Regions from separate parts of the Shinella sp. NM-101 genome, predicted to be linked through region 1. Evidence: riboswitches for the same ligand, from Rfam matches in the RefSeq annotation. Region 1 holds a riboswitch; the other holds the start of a gene.

What was found. Region 1 has a riboswitch for S-adenosylmethionine ahead of L0976_RS20825 (O-succinylhomoserine sulfhydrylase). Riboswitches for the same ligand answer to the same signal wherever they lie in the genome.
Region 2: another riboswitch for S-adenosylmethionine. It lies ahead of metA (homoserine O-succinyltransferase); the one in region 1 lies ahead of L0976_RS20825 (O-succinylhomoserine sulfhydrylase).

Annotation. Positions count from the first base shown of each region.
Region 1 is NZ_JACBFT010000012.1:134,671-144,789, forward strand. It holds gene pstB (phosphate ABC transporter ATP-binding protein PstB) at 1-650, shown strand, start outside; gene phoU (phosphate signaling complex protein PhoU) at 701-1,429, shown strand; gene phoB (phosphate regulon transcriptional regulator PhoB) at 1,448-2,131, shown strand; gene L0976_RS20800 (GcrA family cell cycle regulator) at 2,361-2,897, opposite strand; gene L0976_RS20805 (aspartate aminotransferase family protein) at 3,322-4,515, shown strand; gene argF (ornithine carbamoyltransferase) at 4,541-5,452, shown strand; gene L0976_RS20815 (Hsp33 family molecular chaperone) at 5,645-6,637, shown strand; gene apaG (Co2+/Mg2+ efflux protein ApaG) at 6,830-7,222, opposite strand; gene L0976_RS20825 (O-succinylhomoserine sulfhydrylase) at 7,377-8,561, opposite strand; SAM riboswitch at 8,605-8,683, opposite strand; gene L0976_RS20830 (2'-deoxycytidine 5'-triphosphate deaminase) at 8,772-9,869, shown strand; tRNA gene L0976_RS20835 (tRNA-Gly) at 9,946-10,019, shown strand.
Region 2 is NZ_JACBFT010000005.1:137,133-147,251, reverse strand. It holds gene acnA (aconitate hydratase AcnA) at 1-134, shown strand, start outside; gene L0976_RS12145 (thioredoxin family protein) at 296-1,051, shown strand; gene L0976_RS12140 (DUF2794 domain-containing protein) at 1,389-1,763, shown strand; gene L0976_RS12135 (thiamine diphosphokinase) at 1,977-2,636, shown strand; gene L0976_RS12130 (ABC-F family ATP-binding cassette domain-containing protein) at 2,640-4,466, shown strand; SAM riboswitch at 4,534-4,611, shown strand; gene metA (homoserine O-succinyltransferase) at 4,671-5,594, shown strand; gene L0976_RS12120 (GNAT family N-acetyltransferase) at 5,598-6,050, shown strand; gene L0976_RS12115 (aldose epimerase family protein) at 6,141-7,157, shown strand; gene L0976_RS12110 (ABC transporter substrate-binding protein) at 7,975-8,781, shown strand; gene L0976_RS28700 (amino acid ABC transporter permease/ATP-binding protein) at 8,854-10,119, shown strand, end outside.

The DNA of each region.
Region 1 (10,119 bases):
GCCCGTCGGGCTGCGGCAAGTCCACCTTCCTGCGCACGCTGAACCGCATGAACGACACCATCGACGGCTGCCGCGTCACCGGCCGCATCACGCTGGATACGGACGACATCTACGATCCGAACATCGACGTGGTGGAACTGCGCGCCCGCGTCGGCATGGTCTTCCAGAAGCCGAACCCGTTCCCCAAGTCGATCTACGAGAACGTCGCCTACGGCCCGCGCATCCACGGCCTTGCGAAAGCCAAGGCCGACATGGACGCCATCGTCGAGCAGAGCCTGCAGAAGGCGGGCCTGTGGAACGAGGTGAAGGACCGCCTGCAGGAGAGCGGCACCGGCCTTTCCGGCGGCCAGCAGCAGCGCCTGTGCATCGCCCGCGCCGTCGCCGTCAGCCCGGAGGTCATCCTGATGGACGAGCCCTGCTCGGCGCTCGACCCCATCGCCACCGCCAAGGTCGAGGAGCTGATCCACGAGCTGCGCGCCAACTTCACCATCGTCATCGTGACGCATTCCATGCAGCAGGCGGCCCGCGTCTCGCAGCGCACCGCCATGTTCCACCTCGGCAACCTCGTCGAGGAGAACGACACCGACAAGATGTTCACCAACCCGGACGACCAGCGCACGCAGGACTACATCATGGGCCGCTTCGGCTGACGCGATCGTCGCCCAAGCCCCGGACACCCGAGCGCATCAAGGATAAAGCCATGTCATCGACCCATATCGTCTCGATCTATGACGAAGAACTGAAGTACCTCTCCCGCCGCATCTCCGAGATGGGCGGCACCGCCGAGCAGATGGTGGCCGATTCCGTCCGCGCCCTCGTCACCACGGATGCGGCGCTGGCGCAGAAGGTGATTTCGGAAGACATCATCCTCGACAATGCCGAGCGCCAGATCAATGAGAAGGCCATCGTCACCATCGCCAAGCGCCAGCCGATGGCAGCCGACCTGCGCGAGATCATGGGCGCGATCCGCATCGCCGCCGAGCTGGAGCGTGTCGGCGACCTCGGCAAGAACACCGCCAAGCGCGTCATCGCCGTGCAAAGCTCGGGCATGCCCCGCAAGCTCGCCCGCGGCCTGGAGCACCTCGCCGAACTCGCCCTGATCCAGCTCAAGGAAGTGCTCGACGTCTACGCCACCCGTTCGGTCGACAAGGCGAAGGCCATCCGCGAACGCGACGACGAGATCGACGCGATCTACACCTCGCTGTTCCGCGAACTCCTCACCTACATGATGGAAGACCCGCGCAACATCACGCCCTGCACGCATCTCCTGTTCTGCGCCAAGAACATCGAGCGCATCGGCGACCACGCGACCAACATCGCCGAAACCATCTACTACATGGCCACCGGCTCGCAGCCGGAAGGCGAGCGTCCGAAGGACGACACCTCGACCTCCGTCGTCGCCGCCGACGTTGCCGATGCCTCCGAGTAACGAGTAAGGGTTCGACACATGGTGCCCAGAATAGCCGTCGTGGAAGACGAGGAGGCGCTCAGCGTCCTCCTGCGCTACAATCTCGAAGCCGAAGGCTTCGAGGTCGACACGATCCTTTCCGGTGACGAGGCCGAGATGCGCCTGCAGGAGCGCATGCCGGATCTCCTCATCCTCGACTGGATGCTGCCCGGCGTCTCCGGCATCGAGCTCTGCCGGCGCCTGCGCCAGCGCCCGGAGACCGAGCGCCTGCCGATCATCATGCTGACGGCGCGCGGCGAGGAGAGCGAGCGCGTGCGCGGCCTTGCCACCGGCGCGGACGATTATGTGGTGAAACCCTTCTCGACGCCGGAGCTGGTCGCCCGCGTGCGCGCCATGCTGCGCCGGGCCAAGCCGGAAGTCGTCTCGACCGTGCTGCGCTGCGGCGACATCGAGCTCGACCGCGAGACCCACCGCGTCCACCGCCGCACCCGCGAGGTCCGCCTCGGTCCGACGGAATTCCGCCTGCTGGAGTTCCTGATGACCTCGCCGGGCCGCGTCTTCTCGCGCTCGCAGCTCCTCGACGGCGTCTGGGGCCACGACATCTATGTCGACGAGCGCACCGTCGATGTCCATGTAGGGCGCCTGCGCAAGGCGCTCAACTTCGCCAACATGCAGGACGTCATCCGCACGGTGCGCGGTGCCGGCTATTCGCTGGAGACCTGAGCGGCCGGAATTTCCTCCCAAGGACGGAAATGGGCCCTTCGGGGCCTGTTTGCGTTTCGGGGCATGCGATCGCCCCCGCATGCGGCCTTCTCCCGATAAGCGGGGCGGTGCGAGGAGAGGCTTCTCGGCATGCGAAAAAAGGTTATGGCAGGATGAGGGCGTCCGGCCCGCAGCCGCAAACGAAAACGGGCCCGAAAGGGCCCGCTTGTCATTCCTCAGTCAGCGCCGCTCAGCGCATCCGCCGGCGCTCGGCCGAAGGCTGGTAGGCGAGGCGCTGGTGGTAGGTGCAATAGGGCGAGTTGTCCGGGGACTCGTTGCCGCAGAAGTGGAAGTCCTCGTTGAGCGGGTCGCCGATCGGCCATTTGCAGGTGCGCTCGGTGAGCTGCGTCAGCTCCAGCTTGCGCGACATCGGCACGACGACGTTGTTGCCGTTGGCCGGAACCGGAAGCTGGTCGCGCTGCGCGTCGAAATCGGCGTCGATTTCCTCCTTGGCGATCGCGTTGCCGGCCGGGCGGGCCGCAGCGCGGGGGGCGACCGGGCGGGCCGCAAAGCCGGTGGGGCGCGGGGCGGCTGCCGCCGGGCGCTTGGGGCGCGAGGCGGACTGCGTTCCGCCGGCCTTGGCGCGGCCCGGCAGGTTCAGCCGGTGCACCTTGCCGATGACGGCATTGCGGCTGACGCCGCCGAGCTGGGCGGCGATCTGGCTCGCGCTCAGGCCCTCGCTCCAGAGCTTCTTGAGTTTCTCGACCCGCTCGTCTGTCCAGTTCATGCTTTCGTCTCCGTTCGGCGCTCGCAATACGGGAATCCGTCATCGCGTCCCGGACGGGTCCGGGACCTGAACGCCTTAACTCTTTTGGTGACTAGTTCCGCCGCATGCAGTCTAGTAATTGGTCTTTAACCTAGAGACCGGGGGACTCCGTGACAAGAGTCGCACGAATCCGGGCGAATCGATTTCTAAGTTTTCCCCAACTTGCTGGTCTGGTGTGACTCGATAGCGACACCTTCCGCGCGTGCCGTGAATCCTTTCCCTGCGGGAGGTTCAGCCATATTCAGGGCAGCGATTTTATTGACAGGGCGGTATGAAATGCCGATAGTGCGGCATGCCGCCGAAAGGCGGCTTTTGATTTTTCTGGTATCCGGAAAAGTCAAGCTCCAGACCCGTTTTCCGCATCTCTTTTCGGAGGATTCGCGCCATGGCCGATGCCGCGCCGCTCTATGAAACCTATATGCGTGCGCCGCTCCGGTTCGCGCGCGGGGAGGGCGTGTGGCTCGTCACCGAGGATGGCGAGCGATATCTCGATTTCGCCGCCGGCGTCGCCGTCAATTCGCTCGGCCATGCCCATCCCCATCTCGTCGCCGCGCTGAAGGACCAGGCCGAGAAGGTCTGGCACCTGTCGAACCTCTACGAGATCCCCGGCCAGGAAAGCCTCGGCCGCCGGCTGACGGAGGCGACCTTCGCCGACAAGGTGTTCTTCACCAATTCGGGCGCCGAGGCGCTGGAATGCGCGATCAAGACGGTCCGGCGCTACCACTTTGCCAAGGGTCACGCCGGCAAGTACCACATCCTCACCTTCGAGGGCGCTTTCCACGGCCGCACCATCGCCACCATCGCGGCCGGCGGGCAGGACAAATACATCGAGGGCTTCGGCCCCAAGGCGCCGGGCTTCCTGAAGCTGCCCTTCGGCGACATTGCGGCCGTCAGGGATGCGATCACCGAGGAGACGGCGGCGATCCTCATCGAGCCCGTGCAGGGCGAGGGGGGGCTTCGCCCCGTGCCGAAGGACTTCATGCAGGAGCTGCGCCGGCTCTGCGACGAATACGGCCTGCTGCTCATACTCGACGAGGTGCAGACGGGCGTCGGCCGCACAGGCCGCCTCTTCGCCCATGAGAGCGCGGGCGTCGCGCCCGACATCATGGCCATCGCCAAGGGCATCGGCGGTGGTTTCCCGCTCGGCGCCTGCCTTGCCACGAACGGGGCGGCCTCCGGCATGGTCGCCGGCACGCATGGCTCGACCTATGGCGGCAATCCGCTCGCCATGGCGGTCGGCAATGCGGTGCTCGACGTCGTTCTGGAGGAGGGGTTCCTTGAGCATGTGCGCGACGTTTCGCTGGTCTTCCGCCAGGGGCTCGCAGCGCTGAAGGACCGCTTCCCCGAGGTCATCGAGGATATCCGCGGCGAGGGCCTGATGCTCGGCATCAAGGCGAAGGTTCCGGTCGCCGACCTGCTCAAGGCCGTGCGCGCGGAAAACCTGCTCGCCGTGCCGGCCGGCGACAACGTGCTGCGCCTGCTGCCGCCGCTGGTCGTCACGGCGGAAGAGGCGCGCGAGGGGCTCGCCCGCATCGAGCGGGCGGCGGAAAAGCTGACGGCGGCCGTGAAGGCCGCTTAAGGGACTGGGACAGACAGGACACATCATGGCCAAGCATTTTCTCGATCTTTCCGCCGTTTCGGAAAGCGATCTCCGCGTCATCATGGACGACGCGCATAGCCGCAAAGCCGCCAGCAAGGCCGGCACGGAGGCAAAGCCGCTCGCCGGCAAGATGCTGGCGATGATCTTCGAGAAGCCCTCCACGCGAACCCGCGTCTCCTTCGACGTCGGCATGCGCCAGCTCGGCGGCGAGACGCTGTTCCTGTCGGGCACGGAAATGCAGCTCGGCCGCGCCGAGACCATCGGCGACACGGCCAAGGTCCTGTCGCGCTATGTCGATGCCATCATGATCCGCACGACCGACCATGCGCGCCTGCTGGAGCTTGCCGAGCACGCCACAGTGCCTGTCATCAACGCCCTGACGGACCTCACCCATCCCTGCCAGATCATGGCCGACATCATGACCTTCGAGGAGCATCGCGGCCCGGCAAAGGGCAAGACCTTCTCCTGGATGGGCGACGGCAACAACGTGCTGCACTCCTTCGTCGAGGGCGCGGCCCGCTTCGGCTACACGATGAAGATGGCCGTGCCGATGGGCTCCGAGCCGGATGACAAGATCCTCAACTGGGCGCGCGACAACGGCGGCAACATCCTGCTCGGCCACGACCCGGACGCCATCGCTGACGGCGCCGACCTCATCGTCACCGACTGCTGGGTCTCGATGAACCAGGAGCACCGCGCCCGCGGCCACAACATCTTCCAGCCCTACCAGGTCAACAAGCAGCTCATGGCGCGCGCCGGCAAGGATGCGCTCTTCATGCACTGCCTGCCCGCCCACCGCGGCGAGGAAGTGACCGACGAGGTGATCGACGGCCCGCAGTCCGTGGTCTTCGACGAGGCGGAGAACCGCCTGCACGCGCAGAAGTCGATCCTTGCCTGGTGCTTCGGCGCCGTCTGACGCGGCCTTGAAATATGTGAGGGCACGCACGATCTAGGTGCCGACACCCGGCGCCGGAAGGCGTCGTCTCTGGCGCTTGCCTGCCCGGTATGGAATGATCGGGCGGCAGGAGCGCGAAATCACGATAGACGCTGTCGGACGTGGCGGGGCGCAAGGCCCGCGGCGCGGCGGTGTGCAAGGAGCAGAACGATGATGGCTGAAAACGCCCTGAAACTCGGTGAGCCCGGCTATGCCGGCGACGATCATGTCCTGCCGTTCCAGGTGGAAGGCCTCGATGTGCGCGGCAGGGCCGTGCAGCTCGGCCCGATGCTCGACGGCATTCTCGGCCGGCACGATTACCCCGCGCCCGTCGCCCGCCTTCTGGCCGAGGCGATCACGCTTACCGTGCTGCTCGGCACCTCGCTGAAATTCGAGGGCAAGCTGATCGTCCAGACGAAGGGCGACGGCCCCGTCGACCTGCTCGTTGCCGATTTCGCCGCGCCGGAGAACGTGCGCGCCTATGCCCGCTTCGACGAGGCGGCGCTGGAGGCCGCCGTCGCCGAAGGCCGGACGGAGCCGCACGAGCTGCTCGGCAAGGGCATCCTCGCCTTCACCATCGACCAGGGCGCGCATACCCAGCGCTACCAGGGCATCGTTCCGCTCGACGGCCACACGCTGGAAGAGATCGCCGGCGTCTATTTCCGCCAGTCGGAACAGATCCCGACCAAGGTGCGCCTCGGCGTCGCCGAGCTCTACGACCGCGACGAGGCCGGCAAGGCCCGCCATCGCTGGCGCGCGGGCGGTATGGTCGCGCAGTTCCTGCCGTCCTCGCCCGAGCGCATGCGCCAGGCCGATCTGCCCGGCGGCGACGGCGACGAGGCCGGCCACAAGATCGATGACGACGACAACTGGTCCGAAGCCAAAGCCATGGTCGAGACGATCGACGCCGACGAGCTGACCGATCCCACAGTCGGCACCGAGCGGCTGCTGTTCCGCCTCTTCCACGAGCGGGGCGTGCGCGTCTACCAGCCGCAGCAGGTCTTCGACCGCTGCTCCTGCTCGCGCGAGAAGCTGAAGAGCGTCCTCGCCGGCCTCAGCGCCGAGGAGATCGCCCATACGGCGGACGACAAGGGCGAGATCGCGGTGACCTGCGAGTTCTGCTCGACGACTTACCGCTTCGAGGCGGCGGAAGTGCTGCCGCAGTAAAGGCGTGGGGCGACTGCCCTCATCCGCCTGACGGCACCTTCTCCCCGCAGACGGGGAGAAGGGAAGGATGCGACGCCTCGCCTTCTGCCGGCGATGATGCTTTGGGGAAACCGGCCCGGCTCGCTTCCTTCGCCACGATTGCGGGGAGAAGGTGGCAGGCAGGCCGGATGAGGGGCTGCGCCCGCGCCACCCTCAATTCAGCGTGCGCACCTGCCCGGGCGTATCCAGCGAGAAGGCCGGAATGGCGACGTCGAAAGCCTCGCCCGTCTCCGCCTCCATGCAGTACCGCCCGAACATGATGCCCGACGGCGTCTCCAGCGGGCAGCCGGAGGAATATTCGTAGGTATCGCCCGGCCGCAGCACCGGCTGCTCGCCGATGACACCCGGACCGTTGACCTCGTCGACCTGTCCGTTCTGGTCGGTGATGTTCCAGTAGCGCGTCACCAGCCGCACGGCGATGTCGGAATGGTTCGATATGACGACCCGGTATCCCCAGACATAGCGGCTGTCGTCGGGGTCGGACTGATCGGCCAGGTAGTATGGCTCTACGGTCACTTCGATGTCGCGGGTCAGCGCACGATACATGGGCAAGCCTTGAACTGATTAGCTCCTGCTATTCTACACGAATACGGTTTCGTCAAGGACAAGCGAAGAACCCACGCGCTTCTGCCGGCGGCAGCCCGAAGAACACCGGCCTCATCGGCAGGTGTCTTCCATTTCCGGCCTCACGCCGCGATGGTCACGCGCCGACCCTGGCGAGCGCCCGCGCGAAATCCTCGATGAGGTCGTCGCCGTCCTCGATGCCGGCCGAAAAGCGCACCGTGCCGGCCGAAATGCCGAGCTCGGCGCGGGCCTCGTCCGTCAGGTTCTTGTGCGTCGTCGTCGCCGGATGCGTGATGAGGCTCTTGGCGTCGCCGAGATTGTTGGAGATCTTCACGACCTCCAGCGCGTCCTGCAGCGCGAAGGCCGCCTCCTTGCCGCCCTTCAGCTCGAAGCAGACGAGTGTCGAGCCGCCCGACATCTGCTTGGCGATGATGTCGGCCTGCGGGTGGTCCTTGCGGCCCGGATAGATCACGCGGGCGACCTGGTTCTGTTCCGCAAGGAAGTCCGCGATGCGGCTCGCATTCTCCGTCTGCTGCCTGACGCGCAGCGGCAGCGTCTCGATGCCCTTCAGCAGCGTCCAGGCATTGAACGGCGACATGGCCGGGCCGGTATGGCGGAAATAGTCGTGCAGGTTCTCGTCGATCCAGGCCTTGTCCGAAAGCACCACGCCGCCAAGGCACCGGCCCTGCCCGTCGATATGCTTGGTCGCCGAATAGACGACGACATGCGCGCCAAGTTCCAGCGGCTTCTGGAAGAGCGGCGTGGCGAACACGTTATCGACCACGACCTTGGCGCCGATCTGGTTGGCGAGCCTTGCGACGCCGGCGATGTCGATCACTTCCAGCGTCGGATTGGTCGGGCTTTCGAGGAAGAAGACCCTGGTGTTCTTGCGGATCGCGCCCTCCCAGTTGGCAAGGTCCCGGCCGTCGATCAGCGTGCACTCGATGCCGTATTTCGGCGCCAGCGTCTCCACCACCCAGCGGCAGGAGCCGAAGAGCGCGCGGGCCGCGACGATATGGTCGCCGGCCTTGAGCTGGCAGAGGATGGCGGAGGAGACGGCGGCCATGCCGGATGCAGTGGCGCGGGCATCCTCGGCGCCTTCCAGCATGCACATGCGCTTTTCGAACATGTCGTTGGTCGGGCTGCCGTAGCGGGCGTAGATGAATCCGTCCGTCTCGCCCTTGAAGCGGGCTTCGGCTGCCGCCGACGTGTCGTAGACGAAACCTTGCGTGAGGAAGATCGCCTCGGCGGTTTCGCCGTGCTGGGAGCGGGTGGTTCCGCCGTGAACGAGTTGGGTGGCCGGGCGCCAGGACTTGCTCATGTGATCGTCGCCTTCAAACAAAAAAACCGGCCGCGCAAGCAGGCCGGTTTGACACCCGGCCTTTTTAGCTACTTGTTTAACGTGGCTGCAAGCCGGCCGGCCAAATCACCACGGGATAACCTTGCTATTACTGCGCGCCCGCGCTTGCGTCAATTGCCGGCATTTGGTTTTGTGCGAACCCTCTGATAGGGCGGTATTCTCATGGCTTCTGTGACGCGCGGCACGGGCATTCTGGCGGATCACGCCATTCGCGGCTTGTTCGAGAGCGGCAGGCTGACGAGCGAGGCCGTGCTCGACGGCGACCAGATCCAGCCGGCAAGCCTCGACCTGCGTCTCGGCGCGAAGGCGTTTCGCGTGCGCGCCAGCTTCCTGCCCGGCCCCGCGAACCTCGTCGCCGACAAGCTCGACCGGCTGAAGCTGCACGTCATCGACCTTTCCGACGGCGCGGTGCTGGAAACCGGCTGCGTCTATATCGTGCCCCTGATGGAAAGCCTCGACCTGCCGGCCGAGCTCGCCGCCTCGGCCAACCCGAAGAGCTCGACCGGCCGTCTCGACATCTTCACCCGCGTCATCACCGACCGCGCGCAGGAATTCGACAAGATCCCCGCCGGCTATTCCGGCCCGCTCTATCTGGAAATCTCGCCGCGCACCTTTCCCATCGTCGTGCGCCGTGGCTCGCGCCTGTCGCAGATCCGCTTCCGCAAGGGCAATGCCCTCCTCGGCGAAAGCGAGCTGCTGGCCCTCCACGCCTCGGACACGCTCGTCGCCAGCGAGACGCCGAACGTCTCCGGCGGCGGCATCGCGCTCTCCATCGACCTCAAGGGCACCGGGCCGGAAGGCCTCATCGGCTATCGCGGCAAGCACCACACCTCCGTCGTCGATGTCGACCGCAAGAACCAGCACGACATCTTCGATTTCTGGGAGCCGCTGTTCAGCCGCGGCCGCAACGAGCTGGTCCTCGACCCGGACGAGTTCTACATCCTCGTCTCGCGCGAGGCCGTGCACGTCCCCCCGCTCTACGCCGCCGAAATGACGCCCTTCGACCCGCTCGTCGGCGAGTTCCGCGTGCACTATGCCGGCTTCTTCGACCCCGGCTTCGGCCACGCCCCCGCCGGCGGCTCCGGCAGCCGCGCGGTGCTGGAAGTGCGCAGCCACGAGGTGCCCTTCATCCTGGAGCACGGCCAGATCGTCGGCCGCCTGATCTACGAGCACATGCTCGACGCCCCTGAGGGCCTCTACGGCTCCGGCCTCGGCTCCAACTACCAGGCCCAGGGCCTCAAGCTCTCCAAGCATTTCCGCGCGGCTTGAAGACGGCCTTCCCGCCCACCGCCTCGCTTGACATGCCCGGCGAACTGTTGAATGACTGCCCCACCGGCGCTGCCCTGCGGGTATGATGTAATGGTAGCCTGTCAGCTTCCCAAGCTGAACGCGCGGGTTCGATTCCCGCTACCCGCTCCAATATTTTTGTCTACTGAGTTCCACTGATTTCTGCAACCCACTGAAATCCGAGGGCTATTCGATTTTCCTCGTTCCAGTGAGTTCCACTGAAGGCCAGCCA
Region 2 (10,119 bases), on a different contig from region 1:
TCGCCAGGATCACCTATTCCGACGGCACGGTGAAGGAGGTTCCGCTCCTCTGCCGCATCGATACGCTGGACGAGGTCACCTACATGAACAACGGCGGCATCCTGCAGACCGTTCTGCGCGACCTCGCAGCCTGAGCGGGTTCAGCCCGAGAAACGAAGTGCCGGGGCCGAAAGCCCCGGCATCTTTCGTTTTCGGCCGGAAAAATCTCACTCCATCGTGACTTCCTGTTGAAGCGGCAAGGGCGTAAGACGGGCCCGAAAGGCTGGCCATGGCCGGCGCTCCATTGGGAATGACCATGCCGAGACCGCACATACCGGAATGTCTGGCGATCCTGCTGGCGCTCGGGGCCGGCGCCGCCCATGCGCAGGACGCGGGCGCGCCGAAGGGCGTCGTCGAGCTTTTCACCAGCCAGGGCTGCTCCTCGTGCCCGCCCGCCGACAAGGCGCTCGAAACGCTGGCGCGCGAAGGCAAGGTCGTCGCCCTTTCCTATCACGTCGACTACTGGAACTATCTCGGCTGGACGGACACGCTCGCCTCGAAGGACAATACCGATCGGCAATATGCCTATGCCCGCATGTTCGGCCGCAACGGCGTCTACACGCCGCAGGCCGTGCTGAACGGCCGCGAGCACATCAACGGCGCCGACATAACAGGCATCCGCGCGCGCATCGCCTCCATGCCGGATGAGGGCAAGGGGCTGAAGGTGCCGGTCGACGTGGAGGTGAAGAACGACGAGCTGCGCATCCGCGTGGGCCCGGGCGAGGGCAAGGCCAACATCGTCATCGCCTATTTCGAGCAGGAACGCACGATCGACATCGACAAGGGCGAGAACCGCGGCAAGACGGTGAACTACTGGCACTCCGTGACGGACATGGAAACGATCGGCATGTGGGAAGGCAAGGAGACCAACCTGGTGCTTCCCGCCGACATGCTGAAGAAGAAAAAGAAGGCCGGCGGCTGCGCCGTGCTGATCCAGCGCATGAAGAGCGCCGACACGCCCGGCGCCATCCTCGGCGCGAGGGTGCTGACGGGCGAGCGCGCTTCCCGCTGAGCAAACCTCCCCGATGGGGAGGTCCGGTCCGGCTTCTTCGAGGGGCTGGGGCTTGAGGGTTCGAAGAAACACGAACCGGACCGGGACGAAGCTGCCGGCAACGGAATACAGGGCAGCCTCGACAGACGCTTGCCATACCAGACCGGCTTCCCGCACAGGCAGCCGGCCGGCATGGCGGCGACGGGCGAACTCTCTCCTTTAATTCGGGCTTCTGTTTGTCTGAAATGCGGCGATACGGATTTTTGCGAAAACGCATGCCCTGCCCCCTCCGCCTTGCATTTCGGCGCCGGTCAGGCACACTGTCACCGTGCCGTCACAGACGAGGTGCGGAGATTCGATGACCGATCAGCCGGATTTGCAGGCGCCCAACGTGGTGGTCGACCTCAGGGAATACCGGGACAGCAGGGACCCGCTGCCGGTGACCTTCCATCGCCGGGAACTCGATGCGATCCTCTGGGTCTACGGTCGCATGGTCGGCGAGGGTGAGTGGCGCGACTACGCCATCGACCACCTGCGCGACAGGGCGGTCTTCTCCGTCTTCAAGCGCTCCGGCGAAATGCCGCTCTACCGCATCGAGAAGAACCCGAAGCTCGCCGCCAAGCAGGGTGCCTACAGCGTCATCAACCAGCACGGCACCATCCTCAAGCGGGGCCACGAGCTGAAGCAGGTGCTGAAGGTCTTCGACAAGGTGCTCCGTCTCGTCGAGACGTAAGGCTTCCGTCTCGCGATCCCCGCCCGCCGCCGCTGTCCCGGGGTTAACCCGAGGATCCGCCGCCCGGCACACCCTTGCTTTCCTAGGGAGCATCCGGCATTTGCCCGAGCGGGAGCCGCGCGCGGACGAATGCGCCATGTGCCGTCCGCCGGTTCCGGCCGCCAAAATCTTTCCCTTTCCCGGAAACATGCGCTAAGGGCATCAGCCATGACCATGCCGGCAACCACAGACCAGACCTTCGTCGTCCTCCTCGGCGGCGCGCTCACCGTGACGCCGCGTCTTCGCGCGGACATGGCCGGCGCGCGCGTCGTGGCGGCGGATGGCGGCATGCGGCACGCGGCCTGCCTCGGTGTCACGCCGGAACTGTGGGTCGGCGATTTCGATTCCACCCCGCCCGAACTCATCGCTGCCTGGCCGGATGTCGAGCGGCAGCCCTGGCCGGCCGCCAAGAACGAGACGGACGGTGCCATCGCGGTCTCCGCCGCCGCCGAACGGGGTGCGCGCAGGATCGTCCTTGCCGGCGCGCTCGGCGGCGAGCGCAGCGATCACGCCATGATGCACCTCGTCCATGCCGTCTTCCTGGAGGAGGAGGGCTTTTCCATCAAGCTCACCTCGGGCGAGGAGGAGGCGTGGCCGCTGCTGCCGGGCACGCGCGAGATCGACCTGCCGAAGCACAGCCTCTTCTCCGTCCTCGGCCTTTCGCCGCTCTCCGGCCTCTTCATCGACAACGTGCGCTATCCTCTCGCCGATTTCTCGCTGCCCTTCGGCTCGTCCCGCACCATCTCCAATGTCGCGGAAGGCCCGATCCGCCTTTCGCTCGCCTCCGGCCGCGCGCTCCTCATCGCCCGGCCCTATGACTTTTCAGGAGCCTGACCCTTGGCACCGCCCATTCTCAAACTCGACGACATCTTCCTCAGCTTCGGCGGCACGCCGCTGCTGTCAGGCGCGAGCCTGCAGGTGGAGCCGGGCGAGCGCATCTGCCTCGTCGGCCGCAACGGTTCCGGCAAGTCGACGCTGATGAAGATCGCCGCCGGGCTTGCCGAGGCGCAGTCGGGCGAGGTCTTCCGCCATCCCTCCGCGACGATCCGCTACCTGCACCAAGCCCCCGATTTCGACGGCTACGACACCGTCGCCGCCTATGCCGAGGCGGGCCTCGGCCCGAGCGACGACCCTTACCGCGTCACCTATCTCCTCGAACATCTCGGCCTTTCCGGCAACGAGGACCCGAAGTCGCTTTCGGGCGGCGAGGCGCGCCGGGCGGCGCTCGCCCGCGTCATGGCGCCGGAGCCGGACATCCTGCTCCTCGACGAGCCGACCAACCATCTCGACCTTCCCACCATCGAATGGCTGGAAGGCGAGCTGCAATCGACCCGCTCGGCCCTCGTCGTCATCTCGCACGACCGCCGCTTCCTGGAAAAAGTCTCCAACGCCACCGTCTGGCTCGACCGCGGCCAGTCGCGCCGTCTCAATCGCGGCTTTGCCCATTTTGAGGCCTGGCGCGACGAGGTGCTGGAGGCCGAGGAGCTGGAACAGCACAAGCTCGGCAAGGCCATTGAGCGCGAGGAGCACTGGCTGCGCTACGGCGTGACGGCCCGGCGCAAGCGCAACATGCGCCGCCTCGGCGCGCTGCACGACCTGCGCGCCCGCTACCGCGGCCACAAGGGCCCGCAGGGCAGCGTGCAGGCGAGCGCCTCCGACGCGCAGGAATCCGGCAAGCTGGTCATCGAGGCGGAGAAGATCACCAAGAGCTACGGCGAGCGCACCATCGTCGCGCCCTTCTCGATCCGTGTCCACCGCGGCGACTGCATCGGCCTCGTCGGCCCCAACGGCGCCGGCAAGACGACGCTGCTGAAGATGCTGACCGGTGAACTCGCGCCCGACAGCGGCTCGGTCAAGCTCGGCACGAACCTGGAAATCGCCACGCTCGACCAGCGCCGCGAGGACCTGAACCTCGACGACACGCTCGCCCACTACCTCACGGACGGGCGCGGCGAGACGCTCCTGGTCAATGGCGAGCAGCGTCATGTCACCGGCTACATGAAGGAATTCCTGTTCCAGCCGGAACAGGCCCGCACTCCCATCCGCAACCTGTCGGGCGGCGAGCGTGCCCGGCTGATGCTGGCCCGCATCCTCTCGCGCCCGACGAACCTGCTCATCCTCGACGAGCCGACCAACGACCTCGACATCGAGACGCTGGACCTCTTGCAGGAACTCGTCACGGGCTTTGCCGGCACGGTCCTCCTCGTCAGCCACGACCGCGACTTCCTCGACCGCACCGTCACCTCCACCATCGCGCCGGCCGATCCGGAAAACCCGGATGGACGCTGGATCGAATATGCCGGCGGCTACACGGACATGATGGCCCAGCGCCGCGGCGCGATCGAGGAGAAGCGCAAGGCGGAAAAGGCCGAGAAGGCGAAGGTTGCCGATACGCCCTCCGCCGGTCCCACGGACGGCAGGGGCAAGGCAAAACTCTCCTACAAGCAGAAATTCACCCTCGAAAACCTGCCGAAGGAGATGGAGAAGGCGGAGAAGGAGATCGCCGCCCGCGAGGCGAAGATGGCCGATCCGAACCTCTTCGCCAAGGACCCCGCCACCTTCAATCGGCTCGCCGCCGAGATGGAGACGCTGCGCGACGGCCTGACGAAGATGGAAGAGGAATGGCTGGAGCTGGAAATGCTGCGCGAGGAGCTGGAGGGCTGAGGAGCCTCGTCCCGCCCGCCGCCGGCAGAAAGCTGCCGGATTGATTCGCGCGCGCAGGAGCGTTATCTAGGAACCTCGTGGTGATTTGGCCGGCCGGCTTGCAGCCACGTTAAACAAGTCGCTAAAGGGCCGCGCGAGGAAGAGCCTTACGTGGACCGGTTGCGACATCGTTGCGGCCGGTTTTGTTTTGGATCGAGTTGAAACATGCCCATCAAGATTCCTGATACGCTCCCTGCCTTCCAGACCCTCGTCGACGAGGGTGTGCGGGTGATGACCGAAACGGTGGCGATCCGGCAGGACATCCGCCCGCTGCAGATCGGGCTGCTCAACCTCATGCCGAACAAGATCAAGACGGAAGTGCAGATGGCGCGCCTCGTCGGCGCCTCGCCGCTGCAGGTCGAGCTGTCGCTGGTGCGCGTCGGCGGCCACCGCGCCAAGAATACGTCGGAAGACCATCTGCTCGCCTTCTACGATACGTGGGAGGAGGTGAAGCACCGCAAGTTCGACGGCTTCATCATCACCGGCGCGCCGGTGGAGACCCTCGACTACGAGGACGTCACCTACTGGGACGAGATGAAGCAGATCCTCGACTGGACGAAGACCAATGTCCATTCGACGCTCAATGTCTGCTGGGGCGCCATGGCGGCGATCTATCATTTCCACGGCGTGCCCAAGCGCACGCTGGAGGAGAAGGCCTTCGGCGTCTACCGCCACCACAACCGGAAGCCCTCGTCGGTCTATCTCAACGGCTTCTCGGACAATTTCGAGGTTCCCGTCTCGCGCTGGACGGAAATCCGCATCGAGGACATCCGCGCGGTGCCGGAACTCGACATCCTGCTCGATTCCGACGAGACGGGCGTCTGCCTCGTGCAGGAGAAGGCGGGCAACCGGCTCTACATCTTCAACCACGTCGAATATGATTCGACCTCGCTCGCCGAGGAATATTTCCGCGACGTCTCGGCCGGCGTGCCGATCAAGCTGCCGAAGAACTATTTCCCGCACAACGATCCGTCGCTGCCGCCGCAGAACCGCTGGCGCGGCCACGCGCACCTGCTGTTCGGCAACTGGATCAACGAGATCTACCAGACCACGCCCTACGACCTTGAAGAAATCGGAACGGGAGCCTGACCCATGAGCCGCATCGTCATTCGCCCCCTGCATGAAGACGATGAAGGCGAATGGCGGCGCCTGTGGACCGCCTATCTCGCCTTCTACGAGACGGTGCTGCCGGATGAAATCTTCGCCAGCACCTTCGCCCGGCTGACCGGCGTGGCGGCGGAAGGCGAATATCGCGGCCTCCTCGCCACGCTCGACGGCAGGCCCGTCGGCCTTGCGCATTACCTCTTCCACCGTTCCTGCTGGACCATCGGCAACATCTGCTACCTGCAGGATCTCTATGCCGACCCCGAGGTGCGCGGCAGCGGCATCGGCCGGGCGCTGATCGAGGGCGTCTATGCCAAGGCGAAGGAAGCAGGCGCGCCGGAGGTCTACTGGATGACGCAGGAATTCAACGCCACCGCCCGCCGTCTCTACGATCGCATCGCCGACAAGACGCCCTTCATCGTCTATCAGAAGACCTTCTGAAGGCGGCTAAAAAGTATGATTTTTTAGTTGCGGGCCTGCGGGAATCGCAGCAGGCTGGCAGCGCAAGTTCGCTGGCGAGGAGACAGAGGCGTGGATGCAGGAAATGAAATCTTCGGGCGCCTCGAAAAGGGCGGGGCGGTCGAGCGCATCGCGATCTCCGGTGGCGGGCTGACGGCGCATGTGCTGACCTTCGGCGCCATCATCCAGGACCTCAGGCTTGCGGGGCACGATGCTCCGCTCGTGCTGGGTTTCGAGGATCTCGCCTCCTATCTCGACCATTCCCCCTATTTCGGCGCGACGCCGGGCCGCTGCGCCAACCGCATCGGCGGCGGCCGGTTCTCCATCGACGGCATTGCCTACCAACTCGAATGCAACGAGCGCGGCGTGACGCACCTGCACGGCGGCAGCGACGGAACCGGCCGGCAGACCTGGCAGGTCGCGCAGCAGGGCGCGGATTTCGTCACCCTGACGCTGACCGATCCGGCCGGCCGCGCCGGCTATCCCGGCAATTGCGCCATCGCCTGCACCTACCGGCTACCCGGCGACGGCGTGTTCTCCGTGACCTACGAGGCGACGACGGATGCGCCGACGCCCGTCAACCTCTGCCAGCACAGCTATTTCATCCTCGACGGCAGCGCCGACGCGCTCGGCCACGACATCCGCCTTGCCGCCGATCACTACCTGCCCGTCGACGAGAACCTCATCCCGACCGGCGAGATCCGCCCGGTCGCCGGCACGCCTTTCGACCTCACAGGCTGGACGCCGATGCGCCGCCAGGTCGAGCCGGGCGGCGTCGCCTTCGACCACAATTTCTGCCTCTCGCGGGAGCGGCAGGCAAAGCGGCCGGTGGGTGCGGTGCGCAGCCCCCTCTCCGGCATCTCGCTCGAGGTCCTGACCACCGAACCCGGCGTGCAGCTCTATACGGGCGCGAAGGTGAACCCACCCGCCCCCGGCCTCGGCGGCCGCCGCTACGGCCCCTTCGCCGGCTTCTGCCTGGAAACCCAGGTCTGGCCGGACGCCGTCAACCACGAGAACTTTCCGCCCGCGGTGCTGCGGCCGGGCGAGACCTTGCGGCAGGAAACGGACTACATCTTCCGCCGCGCATGAGCGTGCTCGGCCCGCGTAGTCAGGACAAGGCTGGCCCCCACCATCCTCGCGGATGACCATGCCGGTACTTCAAGGTGGTCGGAAGATCGCGAGCCCACTGCGCGAGCGGCAGCCGCATTGCGATCGAGAAGCTCGGAAAAAGATGCTCGCGACTGAGATGGAGGGTGAGCATCCCACCGGCCTCGCCGCCATCCGCTTCCTGCTGACCGGCTCCTGTACGGGGGCTTGGATTGAAACGTGCCCGGCTGGCCGAGGATGCGGGTGCGATCCGCATTCCCGACCCCAGCGATGTGCGACCCGTATTATCATCGGGTTGGCGGCCGAGTTGCTTCTGGCCAAGTCCAGCCGATGATCAAGCGTGGCCCGTGCTCTCGGAGAATTTAAGAGGGTGAACTGCTCGTCCGTCAGGCGCGGAGGACCTGTCCTGCTCGGCTTGACGTCCTCCGGGCCTTCGCGTCGGAGCTTTTGCCGATGCTACATCCATGGCGGCCTCATCTTCGCTGCGGCGACTTGCGAACCAGCCGGTGGCAGGATCGCGTGACATAAGAACCGCTTCCGCTGCTTCGAGGGTCTCACTGCGCTGACCGCCGGATAGTTCGACCGCGTCACCATGAAGGACGATGCGCCACTTCCGGCTCCTGCATGCGTCGGGCTTTTCCGGTGGATTTTCAGGCCATGCAGGACCGCGAAAACGACATCGGAATGTAATTATCAATTATTGACACACTAATTACAAATGCTAACGTCGGGATGGCTCGCACGGCCGAGGCCGTGATCGCAGCAGCCACCGCACGCCATCAAAAAGGGGAATACGCACATGGCAAGCAATGGACTCCTTCGTCTCGCAGCCGGCACGATCCTGGTCGCCTGGTCCGGCCAGGCTCTCGCTCAGGGCACGGATCTGGAACTGAACAATCCCGGCACGCTGTCCGTCTGCGTTACCGATGCGAATGCGCCGATGTCGTCGGTCATCGATGGCGAAATGCAGGGTTACGAAGTGTCCTTCACGAAGGACATCGCCCGGCGGCTGGACCTGAAGGCGGAATACCGCATCTCCGTCTTCGAGGGCATCTTCGCGGCGGTCGCCAACCATGTCTGCGATATCTCGGCCGGCTCGCACTCCATCACGATCCCGCGCAAGGAGATCATCAATTTCTCCAGCCCGCATTTCGTCGGTTCCTACACGATCCTGACGCCCTCGGATTCGGGCATCAAGGACGAGGCAGGCCTTGCCGGCAAGCGTCTCGGCGTCATCGCCGCGAGCATCCAGGAAACCTATGCCAACGAGACCTACAAGGATACGCAGATCGTTCCGTTCCCGGATTCAGCCGCGCTCCTCATCTCGCTGCAGTCCGGCCAGGTCGACACGGCCTTCTTCGACGGCGGGCTGGCGGCGACCTATGTCGCGTCCTCGCAGCGTCCGCTCTCGGTCGTGGTCTCCATCCCCAACGACGACCAGCCGGCCGGCATCGGCGTGGCCAAGGATCGCCCGAACCTGCTGGCCGCCGTCAACAAGGCGATCGCCGACATGATCGAGGACGGCACCTACGCGAAGATCTACAAGGAATGGGTCGGGGAAAGCGTTCCCACGCTGCCCGGCCCGGACTTCATGCCGACCCGCTGATCCTCGCATTACGACGGCCACGCCCGCGCGGGGCCGTCGTACGATACGATGCCCGTTCCCGCAGGAGACCACATGTCAGGGATTCTCGATACATTCTTCAATCTCTCCTACATGTTGCAGGTGGTCCCCGATATCCTGCGCGTCGGCTACTACAACACCCTCACCATCTCCCTCTATTCGACGATCATCGGCATCATCATCGGCGCGCCCCTGTCGCTGATGGCGATCTCGCAGGTGACGGTCGTGCGCGTCGCCGCCAAGGTCTATATCGATATCTTCCGCGGCCTGCCTGCCATCGTCACGATCTTCATCGTCGGGCAGGGCCTGCCCTTCGCCGGTTTCCGGCCCTTCGGGCAGAATCCCTATCCCTACGGCATCATCGCGATCAGCATCGTCGCCAGCGCCTATATCGCGGAAATATTGCGCGCCGGCATCCAGAGCGTCGACAGGGGCCAGACGGAAGCGGCCCGCTCGCTCGGGCTCGACAAGCACCGCACGATGTACCGCGTGATCTTCCCGCAGGGCATCCGCCGGGTCATTCCCGCGCTGACCAACCAGTTCATCAACATCATCAAGGATTCGAGCCTGATCTTCGTGCTCGGCCTGATGGTGAGCGAGCGCGAGCTCTATCGCATCGGCCAAGACATTTCCCAGCGCACCGGCAACCTGTCGCCGCTGGTCGCCGTCGGTATCGCCTATCTCGTCATCACCGTCCCGATGACGCATCTGGTGAACTATCTTGACAAGGAAATGCGCAACGGCCGGCCCGTCCTGCCCGCGGCATTGCGCGCGTTCTTCGCCCGCAGGCGGCAGGCGGAGGCCGCCGCCCCCGCCGTCGAAAGCGCGGAAACGCCGGCTCTACCGGTATCACAGGCGGCGCGCCGGACTGCCGCTGCCGGCGAGGTGCTGGTGGAGGCGAAGGACCTGACGGTCGATTTCGGCCATTTCCGCGCCCTCGACCATGTCAGCTTCGAGATCAGGACCGGCGAGGTCGTGTGCGTGATCGGACCGTCCGGCTCGGGCAAGTCCACGCTGCTGCGCTGCATCAACGGGCTCCAGCCGGTGGATGGGGGCACGCTTGACATCTTCGGCCAGCCCTTCCCGACCAGGGAGGGACCGCTGAATGCCCTGCGCGCCGATGTCGGCATGGTGTTCCAGAGCTTCAACCTGTTCCCGCACATGTCGGCCCTCAGCAACGTCATGTTCGCACTGGAGCAGGTCCGCCATATCGACCACGAGCAGGCCCGGCAGATCGCCATCCGCGCGCTCCGCAGCGTGGGTCTCGGGGAGAAGCTGGATTCGCTGCCCGCCCGCCTGTCGGGCGGCCAGCAGCAGCGT